4 regions of the Nitratireductor aquibiodomus genome follow, and region 3 is predicted to be linked to each of the others. Evidence: predicted binding sites of a transcription regulator. Region 3 holds the regulator's gene; each other region holds the start of a gene.
The links. Region 3 encodes PhoB, which activates phosphate uptake and scavenging genes when phosphate is short. Its sites were predicted from a motif close to TGTCATNNANCTGTCAT; they were not measured.
Positions count from the first base shown of each region.

Region 1: BLW55_RS02850 (UDP-2,3-diacylglucosamine diphosphatase) is a predicted target of PhoB. The motif match lies at 2,488-2,504, and genes of this name have one in related genera.
Region 2: BLW55_RS14460 (PhoX family protein) is a predicted target of PhoB. The motif match lies at 1,520-1,536, and genes of this name have one in related genera.
Region 4: BLW55_RS03585 (bifunctional 2',3'-cyclic-nucleotide 2'-phosphodiesterase/3'-nucleotidase) is a predicted target of PhoB. The motif match lies at 3,212-3,228, and genes of this name have one in related genera.

Region 1 covers NZ_FNSL01000001.1:587,170-592,017, forward strand. Annotated here, with positions in the region: gene BLW55_RS02840 (ABC transporter permease) at 1-492, opposite strand, end outside; gene dgcA (N-acetyl-D-Glu racemase DgcA) at 607-1,590, shown strand; gene BLW55_RS02850 (UDP-2,3-diacylglucosamine diphosphatase) at 1,615-2,439, opposite strand; gene BLW55_RS02855 (NADP-dependent malic enzyme) at 2,745-4,848, shown strand, end outside.
Region 2 covers NZ_FNSL01000001.1:3,031,230-3,036,077, reverse strand. Annotated here, with positions in the region: gene BLW55_RS14465 (TonB-dependent receptor domain-containing protein) at 1-1,418, shown strand, start outside; gene BLW55_RS14460 (PhoX family protein) at 1,612-3,522, shown strand; gene BLW55_RS14455 (ion transporter) at 3,732-4,529, shown strand; gene BLW55_RS14450 (2'-deoxycytidine 5'-triphosphate deaminase) at 4,539-4,848, opposite strand, start outside.
Region 3 covers NZ_FNSL01000001.1:2,071,259-2,076,106, reverse strand. Annotated here, with positions in the region: gene pstC (phosphate ABC transporter permease subunit PstC) at 1-227, shown strand, start outside; gene pstA (phosphate ABC transporter permease PstA) at 220-1,818, shown strand; gene pstB (phosphate ABC transporter ATP-binding protein PstB) at 1,832-2,647, shown strand; gene phoU (phosphate signaling complex protein PhoU) at 2,670-3,380, shown strand; gene phoB (phosphate regulon transcriptional regulator PhoB) at 3,418-4,104, shown strand; gene BLW55_RS09840 (hypothetical protein) at 4,171-4,497, opposite strand; gene BLW55_RS09835 (DUF1328 domain-containing protein) at 4,588-4,755, opposite strand.
Region 4 covers NZ_FNSL01000001.1:753,632-758,479, reverse strand. Annotated here, with positions in the region: gene BLW55_RS03610 (OmpA family protein) at 1-29, shown strand, start outside; gene BLW55_RS03605 (DUF1203 domain-containing protein) at 151-624, shown strand; gene ald (alanine dehydrogenase) at 702-1,817, opposite strand; gene BLW55_RS03595 (Lrp/AsnC family transcriptional regulator) at 1,968-2,441, shown strand; gene BLW55_RS03590 (5-formyltetrahydrofolate cyclo-ligase) at 2,454-3,104, opposite strand; gene BLW55_RS03585 (bifunctional 2',3'-cyclic-nucleotide 2'-phosphodiesterase/3'-nucleotidase) at 3,314-4,848, shown strand, end outside.

The sequences.
Region 1 (4,848 bases), 1.5 Mb from region 3:
GGCGCCGCCAATGGTGGCGCCAAGAATATGCGCACCATAGACGATATCGTCCCGCGCCTCATACATGGCAACGCCGATCCGCTCCAGGAGGCTGACAAGCAGCGAACCCTTTTGGCGCGGCCTGCTCTCGCCGTCCTGCTCGACCGCATCGCGAACCGCAGGCAGGAGTATCTTGGCGGCTTCGCTCTCGCCGGTGACCGTGACATCAGCACCACGTGTCTGATGCGCATGGACGAGGCGCTCGATGATCCAGGCGCCAGCCGTATCGAGGCTGGCGATGCCGGACAGGTCCACAGAAACGCGCTGCAGACCGTCCTGGGCCTCCAGCTTGCGCATACGGGCATCGACCCTGGCGACAGTTCGCGTGTTCCAGGCACCCGAAAGGCGGCAGGAGAGCACGCCGCCCTGCACGTCCGTCTCCAGACGGGGCTCGCCATTCTGGCCGGCTGGACGCCCTGCGTCGCTTGCGTCGTCAACGGAATTGGTCAACATGGCACCATCATTAGTGTGGAGCAGGTCCAAAGGGAACCGGTTGCCGGTCCCCAGAAGCGCCATATAAGGCATGTTCCTCCGATAATTGTGATTTTTGCGAGAAGAAGGGTGGAAATGACACGCGAACTGGCCACAAACACCGAAGGTTTTCCCATTGCAGGTGTCTTCACAATCTCCAGAGGCTCACGCACAGAGGCGCGAGTCGTCACCTGCACGGTGAGCGAAAACGGCGTTCGCGGCCAGGGGGAATGCGTGCCTTACCCGCGCTACGGCGAATCGGAGGACAGCGTAGTCGCTCAGATTGAGGCGGCGCGTGAGGATATTGCCAACGGCATCAGCCGCGCCGACCTCGTCTCCTCGATGCCAGCCGGCGCCGCCCGCAACGCTGTCGACTGCGCTCTCTGGGATCTCGAAGCGAAGCTTTCGGGCAGGCGCGCTTCCGCGACGGCCTGCACCATCCCGCCACGCCCGTTGCAGACGGCGTATACGATTTCGCTCGCCGCACCTGAGGAAATGGCAGCACAGGCGCGCGCGCATGCAACGCGCCCTCTCCTGAAGGTGAAGCTCGGCGGTGAAAACGATGCGGCACGCATTCATGCCGTGGCGGGTGCGGCCCCCGACAGCCGCCTGATCGTCGATGCCAATGAAGGCTGGACCGAAGAAAACATCCGCGAAAACATGCTGGCGGCAGCAGAATTCCACGTTGCCCTGATCGAACAGCCCCTGCCCGCCGGAAAGGACGGAATTCTGCGCGACATCCCACACCCTGTGCCAGTATGCGCGGATGAGAGCGTGCACACAGCCGACAGCCTACCCGAACTTGCCGGGCTCTACGATTTCGTCAACATCAAGCTCGACAAGACCGGCGGTCTAACAGCGGCGCTGGAACTGCGCGACCGCGCCCGTGAAATGGGCTTTGGCGTGATGGTGGGATGCATGGTGGGCACGTCGCTCGCCATGGCGCCGGCGGTGCTGCTCGCCCAGGGTGCCGACTTTGTGGATCTGGACGGCCCGCTGCTTCTGGCGAAAGACCGTCCGCACGGACTGAGCTATTCCGGCTCACTGGTCTCGCCCCCCTCGCCACAGCTCTGGGGTTGACGGGGGCTGGACGATCAGGGCCGCTCAGGCGGCCTTGATCCGGTCCCCCTGAAATGCAGCAACGACGGCGCGCTCCTGCGAAGCCGCAGGCTCTACCTCGAGAATCTGCGCCCACGTGATGATCTCGAAGCTGCCGTCGAAATTCTCGGCAAGCGCCGTGCAGCTTTCCACCCAGTCGCCCGTGTTCATATAGCTTATGCCGCGAATGTCTTCCATCGCGGCATGATGGATGTGTCCGCAGATAACGCCGTCAACCTCGGAGCGCTGGGCTTCCTGGGCAAGCACGTCCTGGAACGAGCTTATGAACTTGACCGCCTTCTTGACCTTGATCTTTGCCCAGGAAGAAAACGACCAGTACGGACGCCCCAAAACCCGCCGCACGCGCGCGATGACGCGATTAACGACGATGGCGAGGTCGTAGGCCTTGTCGCCCAGATAGGCAAGCCAGCGCACATTGTGCACGACCTGGTCGAACTGGTCGCCGTGGATGACAAGAAATCTGCGCCCGTCTGCGGCCTCGTGGATTACCCGGTCGGCGACGACGATGCCGCCGAAATGGACGCCCTGGAACGAGCGAAGAAACTCATCGTGATTGCCCGCGATATAGGTGATCTCGGATCCCTTGCGCGCCTTGCGCAGGAGCTTCTGCACCACATCGTTGTGCGCCGCCGGCCAGTGCCATGACCGCTTGAGACGCCAGCCATCGACAATGTCTCCGACCAGATAAATCTGGTCGGCATCGTGATAGCGCAGAAAATCGATCAGAAACTCGGCCTTCGCCGGCTTCGAGCCGAGGTGGATGTCGGAGATGAAAAGTGCGCGAAATCTGCGGTGTTCAGCGCCGGTCATTGTCCCGCCTGAGCCTTGTTAAGTCGCGCATTCTATGGCCCGATTCATGTCACAGACATATGACGATTACCGTTTCGATACGGGAAAATGGCTGTGCAGGACGGCAAAACGCCGCGCCGGGCACGATTCCGGCTTATGAAACTGCTTCTCGACATTCAGCGCTGGAAAAAGCGCGGGCGAGCGCCTAAGCACATGAGACGATTCATACCGTTTGAGCGCTGCAGCCCATCAGGGGTCAATAGCGCCTGAACACCGTGCCGCAAGCCAAACGGCCACGCCGCCAGAGCCATGATGTGGAGCCGCTGATGTCATCCAAAAACAAGAAACCACAGAGATCAGAATTCGACGAAGCCGCGCTCTTCTTTCACCGGCACCCCACTCCCGGAAAGCTGGAAATTCAGGCCACCAAGCCGCTGGGCAACCAGCGCGACCTGGCGCTCGCCTATTCGCCCGGCGTTGCCGCCCCCTGCATGGCCATCCATGATGATCCGAAAACCGCGGCCGATTATACGGCACGGGCCAATCTCGTCGCCGTGGTCTCAAATGGTTCAGCCGTGCTCGGGCTCGGCAATATCGGCCCGCTCGCTTCCAAGCCGGTAATGGAGGGCAAGGCGGTTCTATTCAAAAAGTTTGCCGGCATCGACGTGTTCGACATCGAGATCGACGCACCGGAAATCGACCGCATGGTGGAGACGGTCGCGGCACTCGAACCGACCTTCGGCGGCATCAATCTGGAGGACATCAAGGCACCCGAATGCTTCGAGGTCGAGGAACAGTTGAAAGCCCGCATGGGCATTCCGGTGTTCCATGACGATCAGCACGGCACAGCCATCATTGTGGCCGCGGCGGTTTTGAACGGTCTTGAACTCGCCGGCAAGGACATCGCCTCGGCAAAGATAGTTTCTTCGGGCGCGGGAGCGGCCGCGCTTGCCTGTCTCAACCTGCTCGTTTCGCTCGGTGCGAAGACCGAAAACATCTGGCTTACAGATCGGCACGGCGTCGTCTATGAAGGCCGCAGGGAGGAGATGGACCGCTGGAAAGCGCCGTATGTGAAAGACACGGACGCCCGCAAGCTGGCTGAAGTGATCGGCGGAGCGGATGTGTTTCTCGGGCTCTCGGCGGCTGGTGTGCTAAAGCCGGAAATGCTGGCGGACATGGCCGAGAAACCGCTGATCCTGGCGCTCGCCAACCCTGTGCCCGAGATCATGCCGGACGTGGCACGCGAAGCGCGGCCTGACGCCATGATCTGCACCGGGCGCTCGGACTTCCCGAACCAGGTGAACAACGTTCTGTGCTTCCCCTACATCTTCCGCGGAGCGCTCGACGTGGGTGCGACCGCGATCAACGAAGAGATGAAGCGTGCTGCGGTCAAGGCAATCGCAGGCCTTGCCCGCGAAGAGCCATCCGATGTCGCAGCGCGCGCCTATTCCGGCGAGACGCCGATCTTCGGTCCGGACTTTCTGATCCCTTCACCCTTCGATCCACGCCTCATCCTGCGCATCGCACCGGCGGTTGCCGAAGCGGCCATGAAGAGCGGTGTCGCGGCGCGCCCCATCGAGGACATGGACCAATATCTCGACCGGCTAAACCGCTTCGTGTTCCGCTCCGGCCTCGTGATGAAACCTGTCTTCTCGGCAGCCAAAGGCGCAGGCACCAAGCGTGTGATCTATGCAGACGGCGAGGACGAACGGGTGCTGCGCGCAGCCCAGGTCGTGATCGAGGAAGGCATAGCCGAACCCATCATCATCGGCCGTCCGCACGTGGTGGAAACGCGCCTCAAGCGCTATGGCCTGCGTATTCGTCCCGGCGAGGATTTTTCGATCATCAACCCGGAAGACGACCCGCGCTATCGCGACTATGTTGATCTTCTGGTGCAACTGGCCGGCCGGCGCGGCGTGACGCCCGAAGCCGCGCGCACTCTTGTGCGCACGAACACCACGGTAATTGCCGCCATCGCCATGATGCGCGACGAGGCGGACGCCATGATCTGCGGGCTTGAAGGCCGCTTTGAGAAGCACCTGCGCTACGTGGACATGATCATCGGCAAGCGCGAAGGCGTCTGCGATCTTTCCACCCTCTCCATGCTCATCTCTCAGTTCGGTGTAACCTTCTTTACGGACACCTATGTCACCCTTTGTCCCTCCGCCTCGGAAATCGTCGAAACGACGATCCTTGCGGCGGAGGAGATCCGTCGTTTCGGCATAGAACCCAAAGCAGCGCTTCTCTCGCACTCCAACTTCGGCTCACGCGATTCCGAGAGCTCGATCAAGATGCGCGAGGCGGCATCGATGTTGAAACGTGTTGCCCCCGATCTCGTGTCCGACGGTGAGATGCACGGCGATTCCGCACTTTCGGAGGTGCTACGTCAGCGTGTGTATCCGCAGGCATCGCTCTCCGGCGAAGCCAATC
Region 2 (4,848 bases), 960 kb from region 3:
ATGGCCGGCATGAAGGGTTCGACTGGTTCCTCATGACCCATGGTGCAACCGGCAAGAACTATGAGAATGGCGACGGGCTGGAAATCCTCGGCACCGAGCCCGCGGCCCGCAACATTCTCGCCAAGCTCGGCTATGAAGCAGAAGGTCATCGCATCGAGCTTGGTTATGAGCGCAGCCGCGACAAGGCCGACCGCCTGATCAAGATGAACATGGGGCTCGCCGGCGATACGGTGCATCCGCTCGAGGTCGCGCGGGATGCCGTGAACCTGAAATACACCACCACCGCCCCCACCGACATGTGGGACCCGGAGGTGACGCTCTATTACAGCGAGAACGATTACTGGCGTCCGAACTACCAGAACCGCACCAACGGCAACATGGCCCTGGACGAAGATCTGTTCGGCGGCAAGGTGCAGAACCGTTTCACCTTCGACTACGGCAACATCACGACCGGTGTCGACTTCGGGCGGCATGGTTATTTCACCGACAATTACGGCAACAACAATCGCCGCTACCGCGACTTCTCGACCTTTCAGCTCGGCGCTTTCGCGCAGGGGCGCTTCGAGTTCGACAACGGCCTCAACCTGTCGACCGGCGTGCGCTATGACGGGCATCGCTTCACCGACTGGAACGACAACAAGTTCTCCGACAGCGGCGCCAGCGTGAACGCAACGGTCTCCTATAAGTTCAACGATCATTTCGAGGTGTTTGCAGGCGCCTCGCGCACCTGGCTTGGCTATGTGATCGGCGACTATGGCTATGTGCATGCCCGAGACGACAGTTTCACCACGGACCCCGGTTTCAGCGCCGGCACGGCGCAGAACCTGAAAGTGGGTGCGAATTTCGGCGGCGAGAACTGGAACGCCGGCGTGACCTTCTTCGATACGCGCATTGACGGCCTTCCCGTTTATGAATGGGGAACGGGCAGCACGCTGCACAATTCTCCAGACGAGGCCCGCTCACGCGGTGTGACGCTGAATGCGGGTTACCGTTGGGAGAATACGAAGATCGGTGCCACGTTCACCAAGGCCAAGGTGACAGTGGGCGGTGTGTCGGCACTGCCCAACAGCGGAACGTTCATGCCGATTGGCGACATGGCCACGCTCTACATCGATCATGAAATCCCCGACTACAATCTGAAGCTCGGCGCATCGCTGGCGTGGGCGGGCAAGATTTCCGATGCGTATGCCACGACAGAAGGTTTTTACGACCAGCCAGCCTACACGGTGGTCAACACATATGCCGAGTGGACACCTCCGTCCTATGAAAACATGACCATCCGCGTCGGCGTCGAGAACCTGTTCGATGAAACCTACTTTGAGCGCACCGGCTTTGCCGCAAGCTCGAACCGCGGTGGCATTGATCCAGTTTACGCGCCAGGCCGCACCTTCACCTTCCACACCGCGGTGAAGTTCTAGTCTCTCCGAAACCGGTAATGCGACGATCATCTGAAAGGCCGACCGTACGCCACGGTCGGCCTTTTCAATTTAACGTCAGTCTCGCCGTCTGGACACAGTGATGTAACAATCCTGTCGCAAGCATTCGCTACGACTACCGGCAGATGCCGCCACAGGCGGCTCGATCCAGCCAAACAGCCAGAGGACTGCCGTCATGAACAAGCAGGATATCGTTCGCCTGTCGTGGGACGAATTCGACGAAATGCGCGACCCGCGCCCTGACAACAACGCCTTTGACGCCGTTGTGGAGCGCGCCATTTCGCGTCGCGGGTTCCTGGGCGGTGTGCTGGCCTTCGGCTCTGCTGCAGCCGTTATGGGAACGGGCGTTCTTTCTTCCACGTCGTCTGCAAAGGCGCAGGGCGCGACGTTCAATTTCGAGCCAATCGGGATTGCCACCGACCATGAAATTCACGTCCCTGCGGGTTATGGCTGGAAGCCACTGGTGCGCTGGGGCGACCCGCTCTTCAAGGATGCGGAAGGCGCCTACTCACCCGAAACGGGCGTGCCGGTCGAAATGTCGGACAGGGTGTTCGGTGAGAACACGGACGGCATGGAGACCTTTGTCGACGGCGACAGGACGATCCTTGCCATCAATTCCGAATATGTGAACCCGAAGATCAACCTGCCGGCAGAAGCAGAAGGCATGCCCCGCAATGCCGACGAGGTGAAACTGCTCAAGAACATGCAGGGCGTGACGGTGCTGGAAATCGCCGACAGCGGCGATGGCTATGCCGTGGTGCTCGACAGCCCCTATAACCGCCGTATCACGCATGAGACGCCGATGACCATGGACGGCCCTGCCGCGGGCTCCGATCTGGTCAAGACCAACGCCGATCCGGAAGGCCTCGCACCTAAAGGCACCATGAACAATTGCGGCTCCGGCAAGACGCTCTGGGGCACCTATCTGACCTGTGAGGAGAACTTCAACGGCTATTTCGGCACGACCGCCAGACGTGAAACCACGGAAGGCCAGGTTCCCGATCACGAAGCCACGGAAGGCGAAGTGCGCTACGGCATCGGCGGCGAAGGCCGCTACGCCTATGAGAAGTTCGACGAGCGTTTCGACCTGTCCAGGGAACCCAACGAGCCGAACCGTCACGGCTGGGTGACGGAGATCAACCCGCTTGATCCGGAATCGACACCCGTCAAGCACACCGCGCTCGGGCGTTTCAAGCACGAAAACGCCGAGATGGTGCAGGCTGCCGACGGGCGCGTCGTGGTCTATATGGGCGACGATGAGCGCGGCGAGTTCATCTATCGTTACGTATCCAATGGCACCTGGGCCGAAGGCCAGCCTACGGATGGGCTGCTTTCGGACGGCACGCTCTATGCTGCCAGGTTCAATGACGACATGACCGGCGAATGGCTGGCCCTGACGCCGGAGACCACCGGCATGCCGATCGAGGAAATCCTCGTCTTCTCACGCATGGCAGGATCGAAAGTCGGCGCGACCACAATGGACCGTCCGGAATGGGTGGCCGCCAACCCCCTGCGGGTCGAGGCCTATTGCGCCCTGACCAACAACAAGAACCGCGGCGTCAAGGCCAATGCCGGTGGCGATGAACAGCCCGTCGGGGGCCCCAACCCGCGCGAGACCAACAATTTCGGCCAGATCGTTCGCTGGCGGCCGGAAGGCGAGGACCATGGCGCCGACACGTTCACCTGGGACCTTTACGTCATGGCCGGCAATCCGAAGGCGTACAACAATGTCTATGCCGGGTCGGACAATGTGAACGAAGGCAATATGTTCAACTCGCCCGACGGCATGGCTTTCTCTTCCGACGGTATGCTGTGGATCCAGACCGATGGCGACGACAGCAATGAAGGCGAGTTCGAGGGGCAGGGCAACAACCAGATGCTGGTGGGCAATCCCGAGACCGGCGAAATCGCCCGCTTCCTCACTGCACCGAACGGCGCCGAAGTGACCGGCCTGACCTGGTCGGCGGACAGGAAGGTCGCGTTCGTCGGCATCCAGCATCCGGGCGGCAACTGGCCGGACGGCAACGGAAAGCCCCGCTCGGCGGTGATCTCCGTCTGGCGCGAAGATGGTGAAGCCATCGGCTGAGAACCGCCAACACAAATGAATGATGAACGAGGCAGGGAGCACTGCTCCCTGCCTCTTTTTTTGACGTGACAAAGCGTGGTGCGTTTGCATGTCTGCACGCATGAAGCATACGCTTGTGGCCAGACTGTTATGGACGGCTTGACGTCGCCCCATTTCCATCCCACCTGTTTGCCGCTCAATTCTACAAATCACCAATCGGACTGCCAAACGTGCAATCGCTCAAGAGCCTGATCGAATCCCGCCGCTTCGAAGCGGTCATTACCGTTCTCATTATCGTCAATGCGGTTACGCTCGGTCTCGAGACCTCCGAGCGGGCCATGATCGCTTTCGGCCCACTGCTCCAGACGCTGGATCAGGCAATTCTTGGCGTGTTCGTCGCCGAGCTTCTGGCCCGTTTGGCGGTTTATCGGCAGAACTTCTTCCGCGATCCCTGGCGCGTTTTCGATCTCGTGGTGGTGGGCATTGCCCTCGTGCCCGCAACGGCTGGGCTCTCGGTGCTGCGGGCCCTGCGCATCCTGCGCGTTCTGCGACTGGTCAGCATGGTGCCGTCACTGCGCCGGGTGGTCGGAGGCCTCATTGCGGCCCTGCCGGGCATGGGCTCCATCATGCTGCTTCTGGGTCTCGTCTATTACGTGTTCGCCGTCATGGCCACCAAACTGTTCGGCGCTTCTTTTCCGGACTGGTTCGGCACGATTGGCCTCTCCGCCTACTCGCTGTTCCAGATCATGACCCTGGAGAGCTGGTCGATGGGCATTGTCCGTCCGGTGATGGAGGTCTATCCCCTCGCCTGGATGTTCTTCATCCCCTTCATTGTCTCGACCACTTTCACGGTGCTCAACCTGTTCATCGGTATTATCGTCTCGGCCATGCAGGCGGAGCATGATGAAGAGGCTTCGGCAGAACGCACGGCCCTGCAGGCCGAGCAGGAAATCATCCTCAATGAAATCCGCGCCCTGCGCAAAGAGGTGCAGGCACTGACTGTCGAGAAGGCGCGCGAAAAGCGCTGACCCCTGCGGTCAGCGCATGCGAAAGTGCTTGGAGAGCTTCAGCGACTGGCCCTGATAGTTGGACTTCAGGTCCGCGCCGTAGAGCGCACGGGGGCGTGAGAGCATCCGCTCGTAGACGAGACGGCCGACGATCTGGCCGTGTTCGAGAATGAACGGAACCTCGTGGCTGCGCACTTCCAGAACCGCACGGCTGCCGGTTCCGCCAGCGGACGAATGCCCGAAGCCGGGATCGAAAAAGCCCGCATAGTGCACGCGGAACTCGCCCACCAGCGGATCGAATGGCGTCATCTCGGCAGCGTGGTGCGGCGGCACATGCACC
Region 3 (4,848 bases):
TCGTGGTGATGGCAGCCGGACTGGCAGCCAATCTGACCATCAATCCGCTGGAAGCCGTAACCACAGTGACCGTTCAGATCGTCACCCTTTTGGTTGGCGACCAGGAGTTCGACAGCGCGAAGACGCTGGCTGCATTCGCCCTTGGGCTGGTTCTCTTCTGCGTGACACTCGCCCTCAACATCATCGCCCTGCGTGTGGTGAAGAAATATCGAGAGCAATATGACTGATACGCTTGCTGGCGGTGCAGAGCCGCAGAACAATCAGCATACGAACGAGCAGGCGCGAGCCCGCCTTCGCAAACGCTACGCTGCAGAAAGCCGCTTCAAGTGGCTGGGTGTGGGTGCCGTTCTTCTCTCGGCGTTCTTCCTGCTGCTGTTGCTGTCTACGATCGTCTTCAAGGCATTTCCGGCTTTCCACGCCAATGAATTGACCTTGCCGCTGAACCTGTCGGCAGAACATGTGGACCCGGATAATCTGACCGGCAACAATTACGATACCGTTGTCAACGATGCGCTGCTGTCGCTCTTCCCGCAGGTCGAGGGCCGGCAGGAACGCAGGCAGGTTCGTGGCCTCATCTCGAGTGGCGCGCCGACACTACTGCGTCAGGCCCTACAGGATGGCAGTCTGACACCTGGCGGAACAGTCGAGTACGCTCTGCCAATGGACGATTTTTCCGACCTCTATCTGAAGGGGCTTCTTGCTGCCGACAGCACTGAGACAATGCTGGCGGCGGCGCAGAGCGTGGCCGTGGAGGGCAATGAAGCCGAGTTGCGTTTTTCTGATGACAGTCTGCTCGATGTTGCTACGGAAGCGGGCGCCCTTGAGGAGGATGGCGGAGCGCTGCGCCTGACGACGGGGGCTGCCTCGCTTATCGCCTATCTTGGAGATGGCGCGGTCAAGCTCACCGAAATAACGCCGGGCGCCGATGGCGGCGTGGTTGCCAGCGGCCCGCTCCTGGCTCCGGTGGCGGCAAACGCTTCCGGGCCCGTCCGTCTGCGGGTCATCGAGACACCGGAAGGCCAGCGCAAGATCTCCGACCGCGAGATCGTGTGGGTGGACCAGCTCAAGGCTGACGGTCGTACAGCCAGCGCATGGAACACGCAGTTCTTCTTTGGCGGTGCAAGCCGCGAGGCGGAAATGGCGGGCATATGGGGTGCCGTTGTCGGCTCTGCGCTTACCATGCTTGTCACGCTGGCGCTTTCCTTTCCCATCGGTGTCGCGGCAGCGATCTACCTCGAAGAGTTCGCGCCGAAGAACCGTCTGACCGGTTTCATCGAGGTGAATATCAACAATCTGGCTGCCGTCCCATCCATCGTATTCGGGTTGCTCGGCCTGGCGGTTTTTCTGAACTGGTTCAACCTGCCGCGTTCAGCTCCGCTGGTTGGTGGCATGGTTCTGGCGCTGATGACGCTGCCGACGATTATCATCGCGTCGCGTGCAGCGCTGCGCGCGGTACCACCGTCGATCCGAGAGGCAGCTCTTGGTGTCGGCGCCTCGAAGATTCAGACCGTGTTCCATCACGTTCTGCCGCTTGCGATGCCGGGCATTCTGACCGGAACGATCATCGGTATGGCCCAGGCGCTTGGCGAGACCGCCCCGCTCCTCATGATCGGTATGGTTGCCTTCATCGTGGACATTCCAGGCGGTTTCACTTCGCCGGCCACGGTCCTGCCGGTGCAGATTTTCATGTGGGCTGATTTCCCGGAGCCTGCCTTCCAGCAGAAGACCTCCGCGGCTATCCTGATCCTTTTGGGCTTCCTGGTATTGATGAACGCCGTTGCGGTCGTCTTGCGCAAGCGTTTCGAACGCCGCTGGTAACGGAGTAGGAGATATGAACATGCTGACGGATGCGGCCGTGGAAGAAGCGGTGCAGAACAGGGCAGAAGACCTGCCGATTAAGATGCGCGGATCGAAGGTCCGGGTGTTCTACGGCGAAAAGCAGGCGCTTTTCGATGTCGATCTCGATGTTCGCCAAAAGCAGGTAACGGCGCTGATCGGCCCTTCGGGTTGCGGAAAATCCACCTTCCTGCGCTGCCTCAACCGAATGAACGACACGATCGACATCTGCCGGGTGGAAGGTGAGATCACGCTGGACGGACAGGATATCTACGATCCAAAGGTTGACGTGGTTGAACTGCGTGCCCGCGTGGGCATGGTGTTCCAGAAACCCAACCCGTTCCCAAAGTCGATCTACGAGAATATTGCCTATGGGCCGCGCATTCACGGCCTGGTCTCATCCAAGAGCGCGCTGGATGAAGTGGTCGAGTCCAGCCTGCAGAAGGCCGGTCTCTTCAACGAAGTGAAGGACCGTTTGCATGAGCCCGGCACAGGTCTCTCCGGCGGCCAGCAGCAGCGTTTATGCATTGCGCGCGCCATCGCGGTTTCGCCCGAGGTGATCCTCATGGATGAGCCGTGCTCGGCTCTTGATCCCATCGCCACCGCCAAGGTGGAAGAGCTGATCGACGAACTGCGCGAGAACTACACGATCGTCATCGTCACGCACTCCATGCAGCAGGCGGCGCGCGTGTCGCAGCGCACGGCCATGTTCCATCTGGGCAATCTTGTCGAGGAAGGTCCGACGGACAAGATGTTCACCAATCCGGATGACAAGCGCACCCAGGATTACATCACCGGCCGCTTCGGTTGACGCACAGATAAGGAACCAGATCATGGGCGAGCACACAGTCAGCTCCTTCGATGAGGAACTCGGTGAGATCGACCGCCTCATCCGCGATATGGGCGATCTCTCCGGTGCGATGACCCGCGCCTCAACCAATGCCCTGCTCAACTCCGACACTGCGCTCGCGCAGCGTGTCATCTCCGACGACACGATCATGGATGCCAAGCAGCGCGATCTCGACGAGCGCGCGATCACGCTGATCGCCAAGCGCCAGCCGATGGCGCAGGATCTGCGCAGCGTTGTGGGCGCCATTCGCATGGCAGCCGACCTGGAGCGTATTGGCGATCTCGCCAAGAACATCGCCAAGCGCGTGAGCGCGGTCGGGCAGAGCGCCACGCCGCGCACGCTCGCCCATTCCATCGATGCGATGGCAGGTCTGGTGCTGCATCAGGTCAATGCGGTGGTCGAGCACTATGTGAAGCGCGATGCCGAAGCGCTGATCCGGTTGCGCGACGAGGATGAGAAGATCGACATCCAGTATACGTCGGTGTTTCGCGAACTGCTGACCTACATGATGGAGGATCCGCGCAACATAACGTCGTGCACGCATCTTCTGTTCTGCGCCAAGAATCTCGAACGCATCGGCGATCACGTGACGAATATCGCCGAAAATGCCTATTATGTGGTGACGGGGGAACAGCTTCCGGTCCAGCGGCCGAAGCTCGATGAAACACAGATGACGGTCGATGCGGATGCGTAGTCGGCCGTAGCAATGCCCTAGGAGAATGCCTTCCATGATTGCCCCCAAGGTCATGGTCGTTGAAGACGACGAACCGCTCTGCGTCCTGCTGAAATACAATCTGGAGGCCGAGGGTTATCAGGTAGAGATGATTTCGCGCGGCGATGAAGCCGAGGTGCGCCTGCAGGAAAATGTTCCGGATCTGCTCGTTCTGGACTGGATGGTCCCGGCTGTGTCGGGTATCGAACTTTGTCGCCGGCTTCGCATGCGCCCGGAAACCGAGCGCCTGCCGATCATCATGCTCACCGCGCGCGGTGAGGAAAGCGATCGCGTGCGCGGACTTTCCACCGGGGCCGACGATTATCTCGTGAAGCCCTTTTCGACGCCGGAGTTCGTGGCGCGTGTCCGCGCGCTCCTGCGCCGGGCCAAGCCGGAAGTGCTGTCAACGGTTCTCTCCGTCGGCGACATTGTGCTCGACCGGGAATCGCACCGCGTTTACCGGCGCAAGAATGAGATCCGTCTCGGACCGACAGAGTTCCGCCTTCTGGAATTCATGATGCAGCATCCCGGCCGCGTTTTCTCGCGCAGCCAGCTGCTCGACAATGTCTGGGGTGAAACGATCTATATCGACGAGCGCACGGTTGACGTTCATGTGGGCCGGTTGCGCAAGGCCGTGAATCAGGGCCGGCTTCCCGACGTGATCCGCACCATTCGCGGCGCCGGCTACGCTATCCGTGAAGCCTGAGACAGACCGACACAAAAACCCCGGCGCGGTTGCCGGGGTTTTCATATGCTGTTGCAGTCGGTCCGGTCACTTCATAAGCGTGCTCGCGGGCCTGCCATGTTCGTTCCGAGCAACCGCAAAGCTCGTCACCGGCTCAAGGGTGGCCGTCAGCTTGCCGTCGTCCGTAATGTCCCATTCCAGAACCGCGTCGTCGTAGACGAGCGCCGGATCAACGTAGACACATGTCGCCATAACCTGCGGAGCCTCATTTTCGAGCTCGCGCATCGAGAGAGGCCTTTCCGCCTCGCACTCCTCGAACGTCTCATAGACAGGCGTGGGGGCGGGCAGTTCGCGGCATTCGGCCACGTTGCCGGAGCAGCCGACAATCAGAAGAAGCGCAGCGATGTGTTCCATGGCGTTCTCCTTTCACTGTCTCCCCGAAGCGGAAGCCATGGATGGTCCGCCTCGCCGGGTGCCGCATTCGTTTACGTTGCGTCCCTTTGTTTAGCCGCGTCTCCTCAGCAGTCCCATGATCAGGGAAATGGCAAGAAGAGCGAGGAAAATATAGAACAGAATCTGCGCTATCCCCGCTGATGCACCAGCAATCCCGCCAAAACCGAGCGCGCCGGCGATGAGCGCCACGACCAGAAATATAAGTGCCCAGTAAAGCATGCTGTCTCTCCGTTTAGTTATGGATGCTAAACGCCTGCGCACGGAGATTGGTTCCCGGCCGAAAGAAAACCGGCAAAATAAAAGGCCGCCCGT
Region 4 (4,848 bases), 1.3 Mb from region 3:
TGCGGCGCATCGACGATTTCCTTCGCTGACGAGGGAATTGGGCGCTGACAGGGGAATTGGGCGCTGACAGGGGGAATTTGGCCGGAATCGGGTGGAAGCTGCGGTTCCGGCAGGCAAACTGGTCTCCATCAGCTTTGAAGGAGACCAGTCATGGGATTGATCAAGTTTGTGGCCATGGGAAGCGATGAAGCGAAAGCTTTTCGCAATGGCGCGCCCGATGCCTATGGGATGAAGCCCGAACGAAGACTATCGGACGGCAGCGGTGTTCCCTGTCGCCATTGCCTGCGTTCGGTACCCGAGGGCACGCCCTATCTTACCCTGGCGTATCGGCCGTTTCCGCAAACCCAGCCCTATGCCGAGACCGGGCCGGTTTTCCTGTGTGCGGAGGAATGCGAACGGGCGCCGGACAGCGATGTCATGCCCGCGCTGTTTCGTGCCCGCACGGAGTGGCTGCTGCGCGGCTACGGTCATGACGACCGCATCGTCTACGGTACGGGAGCGGTGACGCCAAAACAGGATATCTGTACGCGGGCGCACGAACTCCTGCAGCGTGAAGATATTGCCTATCTGCATATGCGTTCCGCGCAATACAACTGCTACCAGGTGCGCATAGACCGGGCCTGATCGCACTCACACCGAACGCCTCTCGAAAAAAAGCCCGCCGTTTCCGGCGGGCAACGTTGGAGGCAGAGTGTTTATTCTCAGGCGGCGAGCGCGGATTTTGGCTCGGCCATTTCGTAGCCCAACGCTTCGGCAACGGCCTGATTGGTGATGCGGCCCTTGTGGACGTTCAGGCCATTGCGCAGGTTCTGATCGTCGACGAGTGCCTTGAGGCCCTTGTCGGCAAGCTGAAGGCCATAGTGCAGCGTGGCGTTGTTCAGCGCATGCGCGGAGGTGACGGGAACGGCACCCGGCATGTTGGCCACGCAATAGTGGATGATGTCATCGACCTCGTATGTGGGGTCAGAATGGGTGGTCGCATGCGAGGTTTCGAAGCAGCCACCCTGATCGATGGCGACGTCGACCAGCACGGCGCCCTTCTTCATGCCCGAAAGCATCTCGCGGGTGACCAGTTTGGGCGCTGCAGCGCCCGGAATGAGCACGGCACCGACGATGACATCGGAGGAGAAGCACTCTTCCTCAAGTGCCTCGACGGTGGAATAGCGCGTGTGGACGCGGCCGTTAAAGATGTCATCCAGCTCGCGCAGGCGGGGGATAGAGCGGTCGATGATCGTCACATCGGCACCGAGGCCGACCGCCATCTTGGCCGCATTGAGGCCCACCACGCCGCCGCCGATGATGGCAACCTTGCCGGGCAGAACGCCGGGCACGCCGCCAAGCAGCACGCCGCGTCCACCATTGGCTTTCTGAAGCGCGGTGGCGCCTGCCTGGATGGCAAGGCGGCCCGCGACCTCGGACATCGGAGCGAGAAGTGGAAGCCCACCGCGCGCGTCGGTGACGGTCTCGTAGGCGATGGCAGTGACGCCGGAATCGACCAGGCCGCGTGTCTGATCCGGATCGGGCGCCAGGTGGAGATAGGTGTAGAGGATCTGGTCTTCGCGGAGTTGCACCCATTCCGAGGGTTGCGGCTCCTTGACCTTAACGATCATGTCCGACCTGGTGAAAACCTCTTCGGCCGAGCTGGCGATGGTGGCGCCGGCTGCACGGTAGGCGTTGTCGTCGGCACCGATGCCGGCACCAGCGCCGGCTTCCACGAGCACATCGTGTCCGTGCGCCACATATTCGCGCACGGAGCCCGGTGTCAGGCCGACGCGGTATTCATGATTCTTGATTTCCTTCGGGCAGCCGACGCGCATCCGTGTCTCCTCCGACGTTTTGCGAATTTTCTGGCTTAATGAATGAGACCACAAAACTGGCCGAACGTCTTTGCGAAGATGTTTGCGCTTGGTGGTGTTTTTCGCTATTTTTTGCGCAAAATAGAAATTCTATGGGAGGAAGTTCGATTTATGGCCCTTGATAGGATTGATATCGCTATTCTGGAAGTGCTCCAGAAGGATGGGCGGATCTCCAATTCGGCGCTTGCTGAGAAGGTGGGGCTCTCCCAGTCGGCCTGTTCCCGCCGTCTCGACAATCTGGAGAAGAGCGGTGTTGTCAAGGGATACCACGCCCGGCTCTCAAATGCAGCCCTTGGACATGGGGTTACGGTGATTGTGCATATTTCGCTGTCGGGACAGTTCGAGCGGACGCTCAGCGAGTTCGAAGCAGCCGTGCAGCGTTGCCCGAATGTGGTGTCCTGCCATCTGATGTCGGGTGAGTACGACTATATTCTGCGGATCGCTGCGCGCGACCTGCAGGACTATGAGCGTGTCCACAAGGAGTGGCTGACGGGCATGCCGCACGTGATCAAGATCAACTCGGCTTTTGCATTGCGCGAGGTGGTCGACCGGACAGGCGTGGGGCTGAAGCCGCAGATGGCGTGAGGCCGGTGGGCATCAGCCGGCGGTGACGATGCGATCCATCGGAATGTCGTGCGGCTGGGGATAGATCGTCGGGAGTTGCGAGAAGGCGTATCCGATGCCGACGAGCAGCGGCTTTCTCGGCAGGGCGGCAATCGTGCGGTCATAGAATCCACCACCATAGCCCAGCCTGTAGTTGCCTTTATCGAAACCGACCAGCGGCGAGACGACGATATCGGGAACGATCTCTTTGTCGGTTGCCGGAACGGGGATGTTCCAGACACCGCGTTCGAGTGTGTCTCCGGGACGATAGGGGCGAAAGACAAGGGGCGCGGCTTTCTGGATGACGACCGGCAGGGCCGTCATGGCACCGCGATCATGGAGCGTGGCAAGCCATGGGCGCAGGTCCGGCTCGCCCCGGAACGGCCAGTAGAGGCCGATCACGCGGCCCGATGGATCGCCGATCAGAGCGTCGAGCTTCTGCGCGATGATGTCTGCAAGGTGGGTGCGTTCGGCGGCGGGAACGGCTAGGCGCTCGGCGATCAGGCGGTCGCGCGTGGCCTTGCGCCAGCGACGCACCTCCGGCCAGACTTCCGCGCTTGAGATGCCGGCGCGACCGTCCAGTTCATGCATGAAACAGGGTGGCGAGGCATGAGGCCTGGTTCTGTCGCCCGGTGTGTCGCTCATCCTCGCGTCTCCTCCGCATTCGCTGCAGCCGGATCCGATGCTGCTGCATTTGCTGTCCGGGCGCTGTTCTGCATGCGACAGGGTTCGCTCACAACGTGCCGGTCGACTGTCATGCGCGCGTCACGAGATTTTGCTGGAAGTCTCGGCGCGACGGCGCAATCATGCTCCTTCGCCGGTTCCTTTTCAAAGGCCCAGGAGAGACGATCATGATGTCCGCATACGCCTCCATGTCCCGCCGTTCGTTTTTAGCAGGCTCGGCTGCTGCAGGTTCTCTGGTGCTGATGCACCCTTTTTCCGCCAAGGCTTCGGTGAACCAGGCGCATCTGCGCATTATGGAAACCACCGACCTGCATGTGCATGTCTTTCCCTACGATTATTACGCCGACAAGCCCAATGACACGATGGGGCTCGCCCGCACGGCGTCTATCATCGACGCAATCCGCGCCGAGGCAACGAACTCGATCCTCGTCGACAATGGCGATTTCCTCCAGGGCAACCCAATGGGCGATTACATCGCCTATGAGCGCGGCATGCGCGAGGGCGACATCCACCCTGTCATCAAGGGGATGAACACGCTCGGCTATGATTGCTCGACGCTTGGCAATCACGAGTTCAATTACGGGCTCGATTTCATGTTCAAGGTGCTTGCGGGCGCGAATTTCCCCTTTGTCTGCGCCAACCTGACCAAGGGGCAGCTTGCCGCCAGCGGCCGCGGCGATGACTTGTTCCTGAAACCCTACGTGATCCTTGACCGGATGGTGAAGGACGGCGATGGCGCGGAGCACCCGATCCGCGTGGGGCTTATCGGCTTCGTGCCGCCTCAAATCATGAATTGGGATTCCAAGCATCTGACCGGCAAGGCGATGACACGCGACATCGTTCGGGCGGCGGAGGCCTGGGTTCCGCAGATGCGCGAGGAGGGCGCCGATATCGTGGTGGCGCTGTCGCATTCGGGCATTGGCCCGGCGCAGTATGAGGAAAATCTCGAGAACGCTTCGCTGCTACTTGCCGGTGTCGAGGGTATCGACGCCATCGTGACCGGGCACAGCCATCTCGATTTTCCCGGTCCGAAGTTTGAAGGGCTTGAAGGTGTCGACAACGCCAGGGGCACGATTGCCGGGAAACCTGCCGTCATGGGTGGCTTCTGGGGATCGCATCTGGGTCTGATCGACCTGCTTCTGGAAAGGGACGGGCAGAGCTGGGTGGTGGTGAACGCGACGTCCGAGGCGCGCCCAATTTTCAAGCGTGTGGAACGCCAGACCGAGCCGCTGGTCGAAAGCAAGGCGGAGGTCGAGGAAGCGGTGCGCGAAGACCACGAGGCAACGCTGAAATATGTGCGCACCGCGGTGGGCAAGACGTCTGCGCCGCTGCATTCCTATTTCGCGCTGGTGGCCGACGACCCATCCGTGCAGATCGTGAGCCAGGCACAGACCTGGTACATCACCGACATGCTGAAGGATGGCGAATACCGGGATCTGCCCGTGCTTTCGGCGGCTGCGCCCTTCAAGGCCGGCGGGCGCGGCGGTCCGGACTATTACACGGATGTGCCAGCGGGCGATGTGGCGATCAAAAACGTCGCCGATCTTTATCTTTATCCCAACACGGTGCAGGCCGTTCTGGTGACGGGTGCGGATTTGAAGGAATGGCTGGAGATGTCGGCCGGCATTTTCAATCTGGTGGAACCCGGCAAGTCGGACCAGCCGCTGCTCGACCCCTCGTTCCCGTCCTACAATTTCGACGTGAT